DNA from 4 places in the Streptomyces sp. NPDC088794 genome. Region 4 is predicted to be linked to each of the others. Evidence: riboswitches for the same ligand, from Rfam matches in the RefSeq annotation. Region 4 holds a riboswitch; each other region holds the start of a gene.

Region 1 (3,567 bases), on a different contig from region 4:
AGTTCACCGAGCGCACCAGTTCCGGGGGCCGGACGATGGATCCGTACTCGAAGCTGCTGGAGGAGCGGATCGTCTTTCTCGGGACGCCGGTCGACGACGTCTCGGCGAACGACGTGATGGCGCAGTTCATGCACCTCGAGTACCAGGACCCGGACCGGGACATCTCGCTGTACATCAACTCCCCCGGCGGCTCGTTCACCGCGATGTCGGCGATCTACGACACGATGCGGTTCGTCACCTGTGACGTGGAGACCATCTGCCTGGGCCAGGCCGGCTCCTCCGCCGCGGTGTTGCTGGCCGCGGGCACGCCGGGCAAGCGGCTCGCGCTGCCGGGAGCGCGGGTGGTCCTCCATCAGCCCTCGTTCTCCGGGCCGGTCGAGGGACAGGCGAGCGATCTGGCCATCCAGGCCGAGGAGTTGATGCGGACCCGCGACCTGCTGGAGGAGTTGCTGGTGCGGCACACCGGCCGCTCGGCGGAGCAGGTGCACGAGGACATCGAGCGGGACAACATCCTGGACGCGCAGGGGGCGTTGGAGTACGGCCTGGTGGACCGGATCGTCTCCACCCGCAAGACCACGCTCACCCCGCCCGCGGGGAGGTGAGCCGCCGGTGCTCCCACCCGAGCTGCCGCCGCTGCCCGCGTTGACGCGCGCCGAGGGCGAGTTGATCGACCGTTATCTCGACGTGGTCGACCTGCTCGGCCGGATCAACCCGGCGCGGGACGGGGACACCTACCGCGGACTGCGGGCCGCGCAGGCGCTGGTCTCCAAGGCGGCGGAACTACGGGACGCGCTGGCGCTGATGCACCAGCGGGGCGAGGCCGAGGTGCACGCCCCCACCTTGGCGCGGGCGCTGCGGGTGCTGGGCGGCGAGCGCCGCACGGCGCGGCTCACTCTGCCGCCGAGCTCCGCCAGTTGACGCAGGCGTGGCCGGTTCGGATGTCCGCCGTGCGGTCGGGACGTCCGGACCGGGGGCGAAACGGACCAAATGAGGTACCCCCGTTCGGCGGAGTTGCGGCTACTTCTTGGCGACCGTCAAGGTTGCGCAACGCGCGTGATGCGAGGGCCGCATGAGGCGTTCCTGTGCTGGTCCGAGGGGCTGCGCACCCCTGGACACCGGCTCGAACACGGGGGTGTCCACCCGAACGGGTGAGTGGTGAGTAACCCCACAAATCCCCGATTCCGTTGGGCTTTTCGGACATTCATAGGTCAAGATCCCTGTCTGACGACAAGACCCCGCCGCAGCGGCGGGGCGATCCGGGCGGACGCCGAGTCCTACCGCCGCCCGGATGACAGGTCGACAGGATTGCATCGGTAGGAGTGGAGGACCCAAGCACGACGGGTCGCCGGGACGGTCACGCCATGACCGGGTCGAGCAGCCCTTGGGGTGAAGCCGCGTCAGCGGCCGGGCAACTTTGTCAGCCCGAATCCGACAGGTCATCCTTCACAGGCGGCTGACGAAGGGTTGCGCATGTCTGCGCTCAATCGTGTCCCGTCGCTGATGGCCCGGGCCAGTACGGCCTCCGCTCTCACCATCGCCGCAGTGGGCGGCTCCGTCGTGATCCCCGGTGTCGCATCCGACGCCGCGGCCGCGACACCTGCGACCAAGGCACTTCACATCGCGGCTTCCAAGAAGGGCTCCCCGTACAAGTACGGCGCCACCGGACCACGCCGCTTCGACTGCTCAGGGCTCACGCTGTACTCGTTCAAGAAGGCGGGCAAGAAGCTTCCCCGCACGGCGGCCCAGCAGTACAACAAGACCCACCACATCTCGGCCAAGGGCCGCAAGGCCGGGGACCTCGTGTTCTTCCACTCGGGCTCCAGCGTCTACCACGTCGGCATCTACGCCGGGAAGGGAAAGATCTGGCACGCCCCGAAGACCGGGGACGTGGTACGGCTGCAGAAGATCTGGACGAAGAGCGTCTGGTACGGCCGGGTCAGCTGACTCTCCCGCGGGGGCGACGGCGCCCTGACACGCCGTCGCCCTCGCGGGGCACGACACAGGCTCTACGGCTCCTGCTGTCCCGCGGTCGTGACCGGCCGCGCCGGTACGGTCCACGGAAGTTCGATGGAGACCGTCTTGCCGCCTTCCGGAGTGGCCCGCACCCGCAGCCGGCCGCCGCGCTCCGCGGCCAGCCACCGAATGATCACCATGCCCCGGCCGTTGTCCTGTTGGACAGCGGCCGGCAGGCGTTTGGGAAACCGGGGGTGGCTGTCGGTCACCCCGATGCGCAGGTGTTCGTCACGGTCCAGCACGATGTCCACCGTGAAGGTGGGTGACTGGCCGAAGGTGTGCTGTACGGCGTTGGTGGCCAGTTCGGAGACGATGAGCCGGACGGTGTCGGCCACCTCGGTGTCGGACGGCAGACCCCACTCCGCCAACGTCGAGACCACATAACCGCGGGCCGTGGCGACCGAGGCGGGTTCGCTCGGCAGAGTGACGGATGCTTCCAGGTGGTCTGCCATGGCGACGTCGTCCCTTTCCCGCGGGACCGGGGTCCGACACAGAGCGGATGGTTCGAGTACGGTCCCGGACTGGTGCTTCGTCGCCAGACTGCCATTACCGCGCCGGTCACGGGTGGCGATCCACCAAGATATGCATATATCTGTCGCTCAAAGCGGTGAACTCTACGACGGGAGACCGTATTTGGGCGGCCCGGAAGGAGTAAGGAGTGACCCATGCAGCACGGACCCGCGGTGCGCCGCCGGAAGCTGGGCGCCGAACTGCGTTCGTTGCGCACCGGGTCGGGGCTCACCAGTGGTGAGGCGGCCCGGATGGTGGGCTGGCATCAGTCGAAGGTGAGCCGGATCGAGACCGGCGCCAGCGGTGTGAAACCGGCCGATGTGCGGTTACTGCTGGATGCCTACGGCGTCTCGGATCCGCAGTTGCGGGAGATGCTCCAGATGCTGGCGGGCTCCGACGAGGGCGGCGGCCGGCACCACTGGTGGCACGCCTACCGCGGGGTGCTGCCGACGACGTACCGCGACTTCATCAGCCTGGAGTCCCAGGCGAGCGCGATGCGGACGCTGGAGACCTCGGTGGTGCCCGGACTGTTGCAGACGCCCGAGTACGCGCGGGCGGTGACCAGGGCGGCGGTCGGAGGTCTGGACGATGAACGCCTCGACGCGCTGGTCGAGGTGAGGCTCGCTCGACAGGACGTCCTGCGTTCGAATCCGCCGCTGAAACTCAGCGCGATCCTGGACGAGGCGGTGCTGCGCCGGGAGATCGGCGGCCCTGACGTCATGTCACGCCAGCTGGCCCGCCTCATCGAGGCGGCTCGCCTGCCCCAAGTGCGGCTTCAGGTACTGCCGTTCACCGCCGGGGCGCATGTCGGCGTCACCGGACCTTTCGTTGTCTTCTCATTTTCGAGCACTTCTGATCTGGACGTGGTTGTTCTCGACCACTTGACGAGTAGCCTCTACCTCGAACGGAAAGAAGACCTCCAGGCCTACATCGAGGCCTTCAACACCCTTCAGATCTATGCCCTTTCACCCGAGGACTCGTTGGATTACATCGCCGCGATAGGTGACGGCGCGTAAGGAGGCACCATGTCAGCACTGCCTCGGA
Region 2 (3,567 bases), on a different contig from region 4:
TACGCGGCATTAACTTGTGACAAGCAATGGACTGCCTATACGTTCACCGTTCAAGTGCGGTGCCCAGCACCACGCGTCGCACTCGTCACCGCTCTCTTCTGAAAGGCCCCCGCATGCTCTCCGGGAACGGTCGTCACCGTCGCCCCCGCCAGGCTCCGGCCCTCCTCGTCGCGGCCGGCGTGACGGGCTCCGCCATCGCCATCCCGCTTCTCGGCGCGGTGAGCGCCAGCGCTGCCGACGGCACCACCTGGGACAAGGTGGCGAACTGCGAGACCGGCGGCTCCTGGAGCCAGAACGACGGGACCGGTTTCTACGGCGGGCTCAAGCTCTCGCAGGACGACTGGGAGCAGTACGGCGGTCTCGACTACGCCTCGCGCCCCGACCTGGCCAGCCGCAACCAGCAGATAGCCGTCGCCGAGAAGATCCTGGACGACCAGGGTGTGGGCGCGTTCCACACCTGCGGGCTGACCACGGGGCTGTCGAAGGACGACGGGTCGGCCGACATCGACACCGGGATCCTGGACGACTCGTCCGACTCCTCCTCGGACTCCTCGGACGGTTCCGGCTCCACCGGCCTGTCCAACACGCCCGGTGGTACGTCCGACGACTCGTCCTCGACGGACTCGTCCACATCACCGTCGGCCTCGCCTGACTCTTCGTCCGATTCCTCGACCAACCCTGACGAATCGGACGAGTACCTCTCGCCCTCCGACTCCCCGTCCGAGCCGACCGCGAGCGGGTCACAGGGAAGCGACAGCTCGTCGACAGATCGGGCGAAGGGTGACGACTCGGACAAGTCCGAGCAGGCCGCGGGCTCTTGGAGTCTGGTCGACACCGGCGCGGTCGGCTCCGGCAGGCATCGTGGCGCCAGTGCCGACGAGAACACGGTCGCCAGTGACACCGAAGGGTCCGCGCAGGGGTCGTACACCGTCCATGGCGGTGACACTCTCGCCTCCATCGCCGACTCCCTTGGCCTGGACGGCGGGTGGCGCGCGCTCTACGCCGAGAACAAGCAGGCCATCGGTGCCGACCCGAACGACATCGCGGCCGGTCAGACCCTGAAGCTTCCTGGCGAATAGGGGCGGACAGGGGCTGAACGGGGCGAAAAGCGACGGGAGTTAACGACGGTCTTCGGACTGAATGTCCGGTTTGGTGAAAGTGTGGGATGACTCTCAGATGCCCTGATCGTCTTTGAGTTTCCGCGGAATCCGTGTCTACGGTCATCACCGTTCGTCAACACGGACCCCGAATGCCGCAACGCCGAATCCTGCCAGCGGCCGTAGGGAACAGTCGTCGCTTCACAGCGCCGTAGGCAGGAGCGGGGGACCCAGGTAAGTGCCGGGCCCGGCAGACAGTGCCGGAACCGGCTTGGGGTGAAGTCGTGCGCCGAGAGGCGCGCGGCCGGGCAACTCACACGGCCCGAACCCGACAGCTCACCTCGCAGGCGTCGGTGAGGGGATCTCCGCATGCTGTTTTCCAGCAAGGGCAAGCACCGTCGTCCGTCCAAGGCCACCCGCGTCGCCACGCTCGCCGGCGTGACCGGTGTCGCCATCGCCGCCCCGCTCATGGCGGCCGGCAACGCCTCCGCCGCCACCGCGTCCGAGTGGGACGCGGTCGCCAGCTGCGAGTCCGGCGGCAACTGGTCCATCAACACCGGCAACGGTTACTACGGCGGTCTGCAGTTCTCCGCCTCCACGTGGGCCGCCTACGGCGGTACCCAGTACGCGTCGCAGGCCAACCAGGCCAGCAAGGCGCAGCAGATCACCGTCGCCGAGAAGGTGCTGGCCTCCCAGGGCAAGGGTGCCTGGCCGGTCTGCGGCACGGGCCTGTCCGGTGCCGCGTACAACGGCGGCAGCTCGTCGAGCTCCTCCAGCTCCTCGAACTCGTCCAGCTCTTCGAGCGGTGGCACCAGCAGCCGTTCGAACGACTCGACCAGCACCTCGCGCTCCGCCGACCGTCCGGCCGCGAAGAAGACCGTCACCACCCCGACCGGCAAGAAGGTCAAGAAGGGCGACGGCGAGTACAAGGTCGTCAAGGGCGACACCCTCAGCACGATCGCCGAGAAGCACAAGGTCAAGGGCGGCTGGGAGAAGCTGTTCAAGCTGAACAAGGACATCGTCGAGGACGCGGACCTGATCTACCCGGGTCAGCAGCTGCACCTCAAGTGACAGAGACCTGGTAGCCGAACCACAGCGGCCTGACAGACGTGTCCCCCACCATGGAGGTCACGTGAGGGCCTCCCCCGTCCCCACGGGCTCCCCGCTCCGGTGCGTGTTCCCCCGTACGCACCGGGGCGGGGTTCTTTTTGCCCGTCTGCTTTGTTCCGTTCGGAAACAATTTACTCTCGGTTCTGTCCAAGGGGCGGCCCATCGGCTGGCTGTTCGTCCCGGGACGGTTAGGCTCGGTCCCGCAGAGCCATCGCGGCCCGCGTAGCCGCGTCACATTGAAGAAGGAGATGCTCGTGCCGTCCATCGACGTCGTCGTAGCCCGGGAAATCCTGGACTCCCGAGGCAACCCCACGGTCGAGGTCGAGGTCGGCCTCGACGACGGCAGCACGGGTCGTGCCGCCGTCCCCTCCGGCGCCTCCACGGGTGCCTTCGAGGCCATCGAGCTGCGTGACGGTGACCCCAACCGCTACCAGGGCAAGGGTGTCGAGAAGGCCGTCCTCGCCGTCATCGAGCAGATCGGCCCGGAGCTGGTCGGCTACGACGCCACCGAGCAGCGCCTGATCGACCAGGCGATGTTCGACCTGGACGCCACCGACAACAAGGGCTCGCTCGGCGCCAACGCCATCCTCGGCGTCTCCCTCGCCGTCGCGCACGCCGCCTCCGAGGCCTCCGACCTCCCCCTCTTCCGCTACCTGGGCGGCCCGAACGCGCACCTGCTGCCCGTTCCGATGATGAACATCCTGAACGGCGGGTCGCACGCCGACTCGAACGTCGACATCCAGGAGTTCATGATCGCCCCGATCGGCGCGGAGTCCTTCTCCGAGGCGCTGCGCTGGGGCGCCGAGGTCTACCACACCCTCAAGAAGGTCCTGAAGAGCAAGGGCCTGTCCACCGGCCTCGGCGACGAGGGCGGCTTCGCCCCGAACCTGGACTCCAACCGCGCCGCCCTCGACCTCATCCTCGAGGCCATCAAGCAGGCCGGTTACGTCCCCGGCGAGCAGATCGCGCTCGCGCTCGACGTCGCCGCGTCCGAGTTCTACAAGGACGGCAAGTACGAGTTCGAGGGCAAGTCCCGCTCGGCCGCCGAGATGACCGAGTACTACGAGGAGCTCGTGGCGGCCTACCCGCTCGTCTCCGTCGAGGACCCGCTGTACGAGGACGACTGGGCCGGCTGGAAGGTCCTCACCGACCGCCTCGGCGACAAGGTGCAGATCGTCGGCGACGACCTGTTCGTCACCAACCCGGAGCGTCTGGCCCGCGGCATCGAGGACGGCGCGGCCAACGCGCTGCTCGTCAAGGTGAACCAGATCGGCTCGCTCACCGAGACCCTGGACGCCGTCGAGCTGGCCCAGCGCAACGGCTTCAAGTGCATGATGTCCCACCGCTCCGGCGAGACCGA
Region 3 (3,567 bases), on a different contig from region 4:
CCGATGATCGTCTCGGACTCGCCGCCCGAGTTGCCCTCGATCCAGGCCGTGTAGGAGTCGGCGGTGTCGACGAAGTTGCCGCCGGCCGCCGCGTAGGCGTCCAGGACGGCGAAGGAGGTCGCCTCGTCCGCCGTCCAGCCGAAGACGTTGCCGCCGAGGGAGAGGGGGAAGACCTCGAGGTCGGAGGAGCCGAGCTTGCGCAGAGAAGCAGAGGAGGACGTCATGCTTCACATCAACGCCGGCCCCGGAGACCGGTCTTCCGCCGGAGCCGCAAAGTTCCCGTAAACAAGCGGAGTCCGCTGTTCCGGGAACCTGGCGATGTGTCGGTGTCTGCCGACGACTACTGCCTCAGGGGGTGAGGCCCTTGCTGCGCAGCCACGCCATCGGGTCGATCCCGTCGGCCTGGCCGCCGGGGTGGACCTCCAGGTGCAGGTGCGCCCCGGTCACGTTGCCGGTGGCGCCCACACGGCCGATGACATCGCCGGTGGCGACCTTCTGGCCCACGCTCACGCCGATCGACGACTGGTGGCAGAACCACAGCTCCGTACCGTCGTCGAGGGTGAGGATCGTGCGGTAGCCGTACGAGCCCGCCCAGCCGGCCTCCGTGACCGTGCCGCTGTGGATGGCCTTGATGAGCGTGCCCGTGGGGGCGGCGAAGTCGAGGCCCGTGTGGTAGCCGGAGGACCACAGGGAACCGGCCTGCCCGAAGGTGCCGGTGATCGTGTACGAGGCGACCGGCAGCCGGTACTGCGTGGCCAGCTCCGCCAGCTTCGCGGCCTCGGCCTTCTTCTTGGCCTCCGCCTCCGCCTTCTTCTTCGCGGCGGCGGCCTTGGCGGCGGCCGCCTTCTCCGCCTTCGCGGCGGCGTCGTCGACCTGCTTGGAGAGGGAGGCCTCGGTGGCGTACTGGACCTTGCTGTCGACCTGAACGCGCTGCGACTCGGCCTGCGCCATGATGCGGTCGCGCAGCACCTCGCCGGCGTCCTTGGTGCCCTGCGCGGTCTCGCTGGAGGTCACGCCGACGCTGCTGAGCGCGGTCGGGGACCCCTTGGCGGGGCTGGGGGTCTCGCCGAAGACCGAGCCGACGTTCGGCAGGTCGGGCACGGAGATGGAGACCGGCGGCTTGCCGGTGTTGGCGCTGGCCATGCCGCCCGCGCCGACGGCGGCTATGACACCGACGCCCAGAACCGTGGAGCTGCGGGCGAGTCCTCCGCCGCGCTGCTTGGAGACGCGGTGGCGACCGCGGTTGGGGCGGACGGAATCCTCGGTGGGGTTCCATTCCTCCCAAGGGCCCTCGTCGGTGCGGTATCCGCCGTAGCCGAACGTCTCGTTGTCACGCTGGCTCGGCACGAACGGGGCCGCCGGGGCAGGGGGGTTGGACGCCACCTGGGCGTACTCCTTCCTTCCTTCTCGCCTACCGGGTTAGCTGACGGGTTCGGAGCAGGAAGGTCTCCTACGCGCGTAAACCGGTCGTGCGTACACGACGGACTACTTGCGATTCACCCCAAGTTGGTGGTTCCCCGGTTCCCTTGCGGGATTCGGCACGTGCGCACGGAGCCGACTCTTGTGACGGCTGGGACGACCGCGCTGCGTTATCGAACGTTAATAGACACGGGGCAGGGATTCCAAGCTGTTCGGCTTGATCATTAACGTTTTCACGCAGGACGTTCAGGCCATGACCGGTGAAAATCGGGCGAGTTGACCAAGCCTGTGAATCCACACAGGTATTGACGGGATGTCAGTTGTTGGGCGGAGGGCGTTCGCCTGCTCACCGGGCGTGACAACGGTCGGAAAGCCGAGCGGGAAATGACTCAGGGCCGGAGTCCGATGATCCGGACTCCGGCCCTGGGCCGTTAGTAGCGGGGACAGGATTTGAACCTGCGACCTCTGGGTTATGAGCCCAGCGAGCTACCGAGCTGCTCCACCCCGCGCCGTTGTGTTCTCCACTGTACGCCATCCGCGGGACGGGAGTGACCAAGGAGCGGTCGGGGAGCGGCCGGGCCGGTCAGGCCGCCGGGTTTCCGGCGTGGGTCAGGGTCTCCCAGGAGACGAAGAGATCGTCGGTACCGGCCGGGCGGGTCTCCTCGGCCAGCTTGTGGGCGGCCGGGACGGAACCGCCGAGCCGGTCCTCCAGGTGGTTGAGGGCGACCTCCAGGTCCGGACCCATGTTCCGGTCGACCTTGCCGCCGCACAGCCACGCGGGCGGGTTCTCGCCCAGCTGGTAGCGGGCGTGGAACGCGAGGGCCGCGGTCAGCCGGTCCTTGACCTCGCCGTACAGGTCGACGCCCTGGTGCCAGGCCGTCTCGGCGATGTGAGCGGTGGCGGCGAGCGAGTAGCCGACGTGCTTGAAGTTGCGGCAGGTCTCCTGCGCGACGCCGTCCTTGTACGTCCCCTGCTTGAACCAGTACGTCGTCAGCTTCTGCGGCGTGTTCATGGTCGAGCCGGCCACGGTGAGCGGCACCTTGCCGTCCTTCTCCAGATAGAAGTAGGCGGGCACGCGGTCGCGGAAGCGGGCGAGGGCGGCGTCGAAGGCCTTGTGGTCGTTGGTGAAGACGGCGATGCCGATCGCCGCGTCGGTCATCGCGAGGTCCCAGTTGCCGTTGTAGTCGGGCAGCTTCTCGGTGACGTACGGCTGATAGGCGGTCCGCAGCATCTTCTCGAACCGCGCCACCCGGTCCGCCGGCCACCCCGCCCCCGGCGCGTACCGCACGATCTCCGCGGCCCGCGCCCACGTCGACCCGGCCCACGCGGTCTGCAGCCCCGCGTCCTCCTCGGAGTGCCGCTTGATCTTCGCCGACCAGGCGTCCATGATCTCCCGCGCCTTCAGCGCGTGCTCCTGCTTGCCGGTGACGCTGAAGAGCAGTGCCTGCGTGTACGCGGCGATCGCGTCCTCCCGCTCCTCCACGCACCCCTGCGCGACCTTGCCGCCCCAGGGACAGTCGACGTTCTCGTACGGCTCGGGGCGGTACTTGTACGACCCGTACTTGCTGTCCCGCATCTCCAGGAACGCCTTCAGCCACGGCTGCTTCCCGGCGGTGACGTTCTTTCGTACGGAGTCCAGCTGCGCCTTGCTGACGAGCACGCCGGGGTGGGTGAACGTGGCGTCCGGGGGGAGGGCGCGGGCCATGGTCCGGGTACCGGTGTCCGTGCTGCCGCACGAGGCGACGGTCACGGTGAGAAGGGGCGCGATCAGGAGCACGGCGGCTCGTTTTCGGGATGGCCTCACTGGTACCAGTACCTCCGCGTATGTCCACTCCGGGTCACTCGCAGCGTGACCCTTCGGGGTCTTGGGCGCAGGATCTGTTGGGCCGATCGGACTGTGGGGGGCGTTGGTGTGGGCGTCCGTTCTGGGGGCTGCCGCCCCCAGGCCCCCGCTTCGGCCTGGACGGCCTCGTCCTCAAACGCCGGACGGGCTGAGAAGATCCGGACCCGGCCTTGAGATGTGCCGACCGGCGCGAGAGCGGGACCGACCGGCGCCGAAACGTGCTGGCCGCTCAGGCCGACAGGTGGCGGTTCGGTTGCTTCGCCCGCTCCTCGTACTCCGGGATCACGACCACCTCGACGCCCTGC
Region 4 (3,567 bases):
CACCAGGACGGTGCCGGCCGACTCGGTGAGCCGGGCGATCGCCAGCTCGAAACGCTCGGCGACCTCGTCGGGGTCGGTGCCGGGCCGGATGATGTCGTTGCCGCCCGCGCTGAAGGAGATCAGGTCCGGGGCGAGTTCGAGGGCCTGCGGAAGCTGGTCCGCCACGATCTGGTCGAGCAGCTTTCCGCGTACGGCGAGGTTGTTGTACGTGAAGTGGCCCTCGGGCTCCCGGTCCGCGAGCAGTACCGCGAACCGGTCGGCCCAACCGACCATCGCCCCGTCGGGGCCGGGGTCGCCGACGCCTTCGGTGAAGCTGTCCCCCACCGCAACGTACGACCCGATCACTGATCTGCTGTCACTCTTCGAATCGTCTGCCACAAGCGAACATGATTCACCTTCGAATGTGACCTACGCGACCGTAGGAAAGGGTTGACGTGCGGTGAGATAAGCCACTCCTAAAGTGTTCACCAAACCAGGAATAGCTTTCCGGCCACGGCTGTTGACGGCTGGAACGCCCTGCCGAAGGCGGCACCACGTCACACCGAAGGCCGGACCCGGGGATCGGGATCCGGCCTTCGGCAGCGTGTCAGGCAGGTGGTGCGGGAGGTGCGTCAGCCGACGGCGACGCCCTTCGTACGGAGGTACGCGACCGGGTCGACGTCGGAGCCGTAGTCGGGGGTCGTACGGATCTCGAAGTGCAGGTGCGGTCCGGTCACGTTGCCGGTCGCGCCGGAGAGGCCTATCTGCTGGCCCTCGGTCACGGTCTGGCCGGCCGAGACGGAGAGCTGCGAGAGGTGGGCGTACTGGGCGTAGTAGCCGTCGTTCAGCTTGATGACGACCTGGTTGCCGTACGCGCCGCCCCAGCCCGCGGAGACGACCGTGCCCGCGGCCACGGCCTTGAGCGAGGTGCCGGTCGGAACGACGAAGTCGACGCCGGTGTGATAGCCGCTGGACCACATGCTGCCGGCGACGCGGTAGCCGGTGCCGATGGTGGCGCCGCTGACCGGGAGGGTGTAGCCGCTGGAGCTGGTGGCGGAGTCGGCGGACTGCGTGCTCGTCGAGTTCGAGGAGGCCTGGCTGTCCGAGGAGGAACTCTTCGAGGAAGACGAGGAGGACGACGAGGAAGAGGGCGCGGACTCGGTGGTGCCGGTCGCGGCCTTCTTGCCGAGCGTGAGCTTCAGACCGGGATGAATGAGCGACGGGTCGTCGCCTACGGCCGCACGGTTGTCCGAGTAGAGCTTCTGCCAGCCGCCGGTGACGTTCTCCTCGTCGGCGATCTTCGCGAGCCAGTCGCCGGACCGCACCGAATAGGTGCGCACACCTTGGGTGTTGGCTGTGCTCTTCTTGGCCGACTTCTGTGCCGTCGACTTCTGCTGGACCGACGTCTTCTCGACATCCGGAAGCGACTGGACGGCCTTTTCCGAAACCGCCTGGGAAGCCGATTCCGAGGTGGCCGCGTGGGCGCCGGTGGCCCCCATGAGCGGGAGGGCGAGCGCGGCGCCCCCGGTGCCGGCGACGGCGATGGTGCGGGTCAGGCGCTGGGACTTGGGGCGGCGGTGCTTACCCTTCGCGGGCATGACGAATTCCTCTCCGGCGCCTGCGAGGTGAGCTGTCGGGTGCGAGCTGGAGATGCCCGGCCGTGCTTTTCGGCACGGCTTTACCCCAAGCCTCTTCCGGAGACCGGAACAGGCGGTTGTACCTGTGGGTCCCCCGCTCCTGCCGTTCACGGGTGAGTTGTGCGGACTCCGGTCGGCGGCAGGATTGGGCGTCCGTCCGGATTGGTGGCGAACGTAAGCGACCAGGACGCGAAGGAACAAGTAGAGGTTCCCTGTGAATACGTTTCTCTTGATCCCTTGTGAGAATTCACGGTCACCCTGCGTGAATTAAGGACCCGCCACCAGGCACAAACACCCTTGAAAAGCACGTGCATTACGTGGACATGCAGAACCACGCACGGTCACGGATATGACGCTCCTCACGTGACGCCACCCCAGTCCGCCTTATTCCAGAGCGAGTTGGAACGAAGGCGAACCAAGGCGCCAATTCGGACAGAAGAGTCAGATGCGACGGAGCCGGAGAACCGTCGCATCGAAGTCGCCGCGCAGTCCGGTCCGAAGTCCGTGATGCAGCAGTACGGCACCCCTGTGAACTTCGCCCGTTTCGAGGCATTCGTACGATGCTGTCGGGTCCAGCCCGCGCAGCCGCAGCGCGGGCACGGGCTCGCCGTAGCTCTGCGCCTGGAGCCAGGCGAGGACCACGGACTCGTCCCCGAGTACGTACTGGACGGCACTGAGCCCGCCCTGCGGGGCCCGCAGCCGGTAGAGGTCACCCTGCTGCACGAGGCGCCGGATCTCCTTGTACAGGGCGACCCAGTCGCCCGCCTCGGCCAGCTCCTCCTCGGTCCACCGGGTGAGGTCGCCGCCGACGCCCAGCACGCCCGCCATGGAGCTCACGAACCGGAAGCGCAGCGAGCTGACCCGGTCGTTGAGCTGGGTGTTGGGGCTGTCGGTGACCCAGGCGGCCATCACGCGCGCGGGGTGGATCTGGGTGAAGCCGTGCTGGATGGCGAGCCGGTCGAGCGGGTCGGTGTTGTCGGAGGTCCACACCTCGTCCGTGCGACTGATGATCCCGAGGTCGATCCGCCCGCCGCCGCCCGAGCAGGACTCGAAGGAGACTCCCGGGTGCGCCGCCCGCAGCCGGTCCAACAGGGCGTACAGCGCGTGCACATGGTCGATCCACAGCCGCTGCGGATACGCCTCGCCGGGCCAGCCGGCGTCGGTGAAGCAGCGGTTGAAGTCCCACTTGACGTAGTCGATCGGGGCGCTGGAGAGGATGGCGTCGAGCTTCTCCCAGAGGTACTCCTGGACGTCCGGCCGGGCCAGGTTGAGTACGAGCTGATTGCGGAACTCCGTCCGCTTTCGTCCCGGTTGGAACTGCACCCAGTCGGGGTGCGCGCGGTACAGGTCGCTGTCCGCGTTGACCATCTCGGGCTCGACCCAGATGCCGAACTGCATGCCGAGCGCGTGCACCTCGTCGGCGAGCGGCTTCAGGCCCCCGGGGAAGCGGTCGGGGTTGGGCGTCCAGTCGCCGAGTCCGGCCCGGTCGTTGACACGCTTGCCGAACCAGCCGTCGTCGACCACGAACAGCTCGACACCGATCGCCGCGGCCTGCCGGGCGAGGGCGCCCTGCTGCTCCTCGGAGATGTCGAACTCGGTGGCCTCCCAGGAGTTGAACAGCACGGGCCGGTCCCGGTCCGCGTCCGGGATGACGTACGTCCGCTGGTAGGCGTGCCAGGCACGGCTCGCGCCGCCGAAGCCTCCGTCGCTCCACAGACCGGCGAAGACAGGGGTGGTGAAGGACTCCCCCGCCGCGAGACGCAGCAGCCCGGATTCGTCGTACCCGACGCCACCGTTGATCTGCACGCGCGCGTCGGGGAGTTGCGCCACCGCGATCCGCCAGGAGCCCGACCACCCGAGCGCGCAGCCGTACACCTCACCGCGCTCCTCGGTCGCGTCGGTGTCCAGGGCGACCCAGGGCAGGTGCTGGTGGCTGGTGTGGCCGCGGCGG

What was found. A riboswitch is a leader RNA that binds a small molecule or an ion and turns the genes downstream of it on or off. The one in region 4 is predicted to bind cyclic di-AMP.
Region 1: linked by a shared signal. The riboswitch ahead of ACIP6U_RS33915 (C40 family peptidase) and the one ahead of ACIP6U_RS03320 (peptidoglycan DD-metalloendopeptidase family protein) in region 4 are both predicted to bind cyclic di-AMP.
Region 2: linked by a shared signal. The riboswitch ahead of ACIP6U_RS15015 (transglycosylase family protein) and the one ahead of ACIP6U_RS03320 (peptidoglycan DD-metalloendopeptidase family protein) in region 4 are both predicted to bind cyclic di-AMP.
Region 3: linked by a shared signal. The riboswitch ahead of ACIP6U_RS48080 (M23 family metallopeptidase) and the one ahead of ACIP6U_RS03320 (peptidoglycan DD-metalloendopeptidase family protein) in region 4 are both predicted to bind cyclic di-AMP.

Annotation. Positions count from the first base shown of each region.
Region 1 covers NZ_JBIVKB010000014.1:161,669-165,235, reverse strand. The annotation lists gene ACIP6U_RS33925 (ATP-dependent Clp protease proteolytic subunit) at 1-602, shown strand, start outside; gene ACIP6U_RS33920 (hypothetical protein) at 610-918, shown strand; cyclic di-AMP (ydaO/yuaA leader) riboswitch at 1,269-1,467, shown strand; gene ACIP6U_RS33915 (C40 family peptidase) at 1,471-1,944, shown strand; gene ACIP6U_RS33910 (ATP-binding protein) at 2,007-2,465, opposite strand; gene ACIP6U_RS33905 (helix-turn-helix domain-containing protein) at 2,679-3,539, shown strand; gene ACIP6U_RS33900 (DUF397 domain-containing protein) at 3,549-3,567, shown strand, end outside.
Region 2 covers NZ_JBIVKB010000004.1:547,911-551,477, forward strand. The annotation lists gene ACIP6U_RS15010 (transglycosylase family protein) at 114-1,079, shown strand; cyclic di-AMP (ydaO/yuaA leader) riboswitch at 1,249-1,462, shown strand; gene ACIP6U_RS15015 (transglycosylase family protein) at 1,467-2,168, shown strand; gene eno (phosphopyruvate hydratase) at 2,456-3,567, shown strand, end outside.
Region 3 covers NZ_JBIVKB010000035.1:22,171-25,737, forward strand. The annotation lists gene ACIP6U_RS48075 (aldo/keto reductase) at 1-224, opposite strand, end outside; gene ACIP6U_RS48080 (M23 family metallopeptidase) at 349-1,383, opposite strand; cyclic di-AMP (ydaO/yuaA leader) riboswitch at 1,394-1,551, opposite strand; tRNA gene ACIP6U_RS48085 (tRNA-Met) at 1,855-1,928, opposite strand; gene ACIP6U_RS48090 (alginate lyase family protein) at 2,003-3,124, opposite strand; gene ACIP6U_RS48095 (dihydrofolate reductase family protein) at 3,492-3,567, opposite strand, start outside.
Region 4 covers NZ_JBIVKB010000001.1:723,643-727,209, forward strand. The annotation lists gene ACIP6U_RS03315 (SGNH/GDSL hydrolase family protein) at 1-345, opposite strand, end outside; gene ACIP6U_RS03320 (peptidoglycan DD-metalloendopeptidase family protein) at 612-1,577, opposite strand; cyclic di-AMP (ydaO/yuaA leader) riboswitch at 1,582-1,751, opposite strand; gene ACIP6U_RS03325 (alpha-galactosidase) at 2,058-3,567, opposite strand, start outside.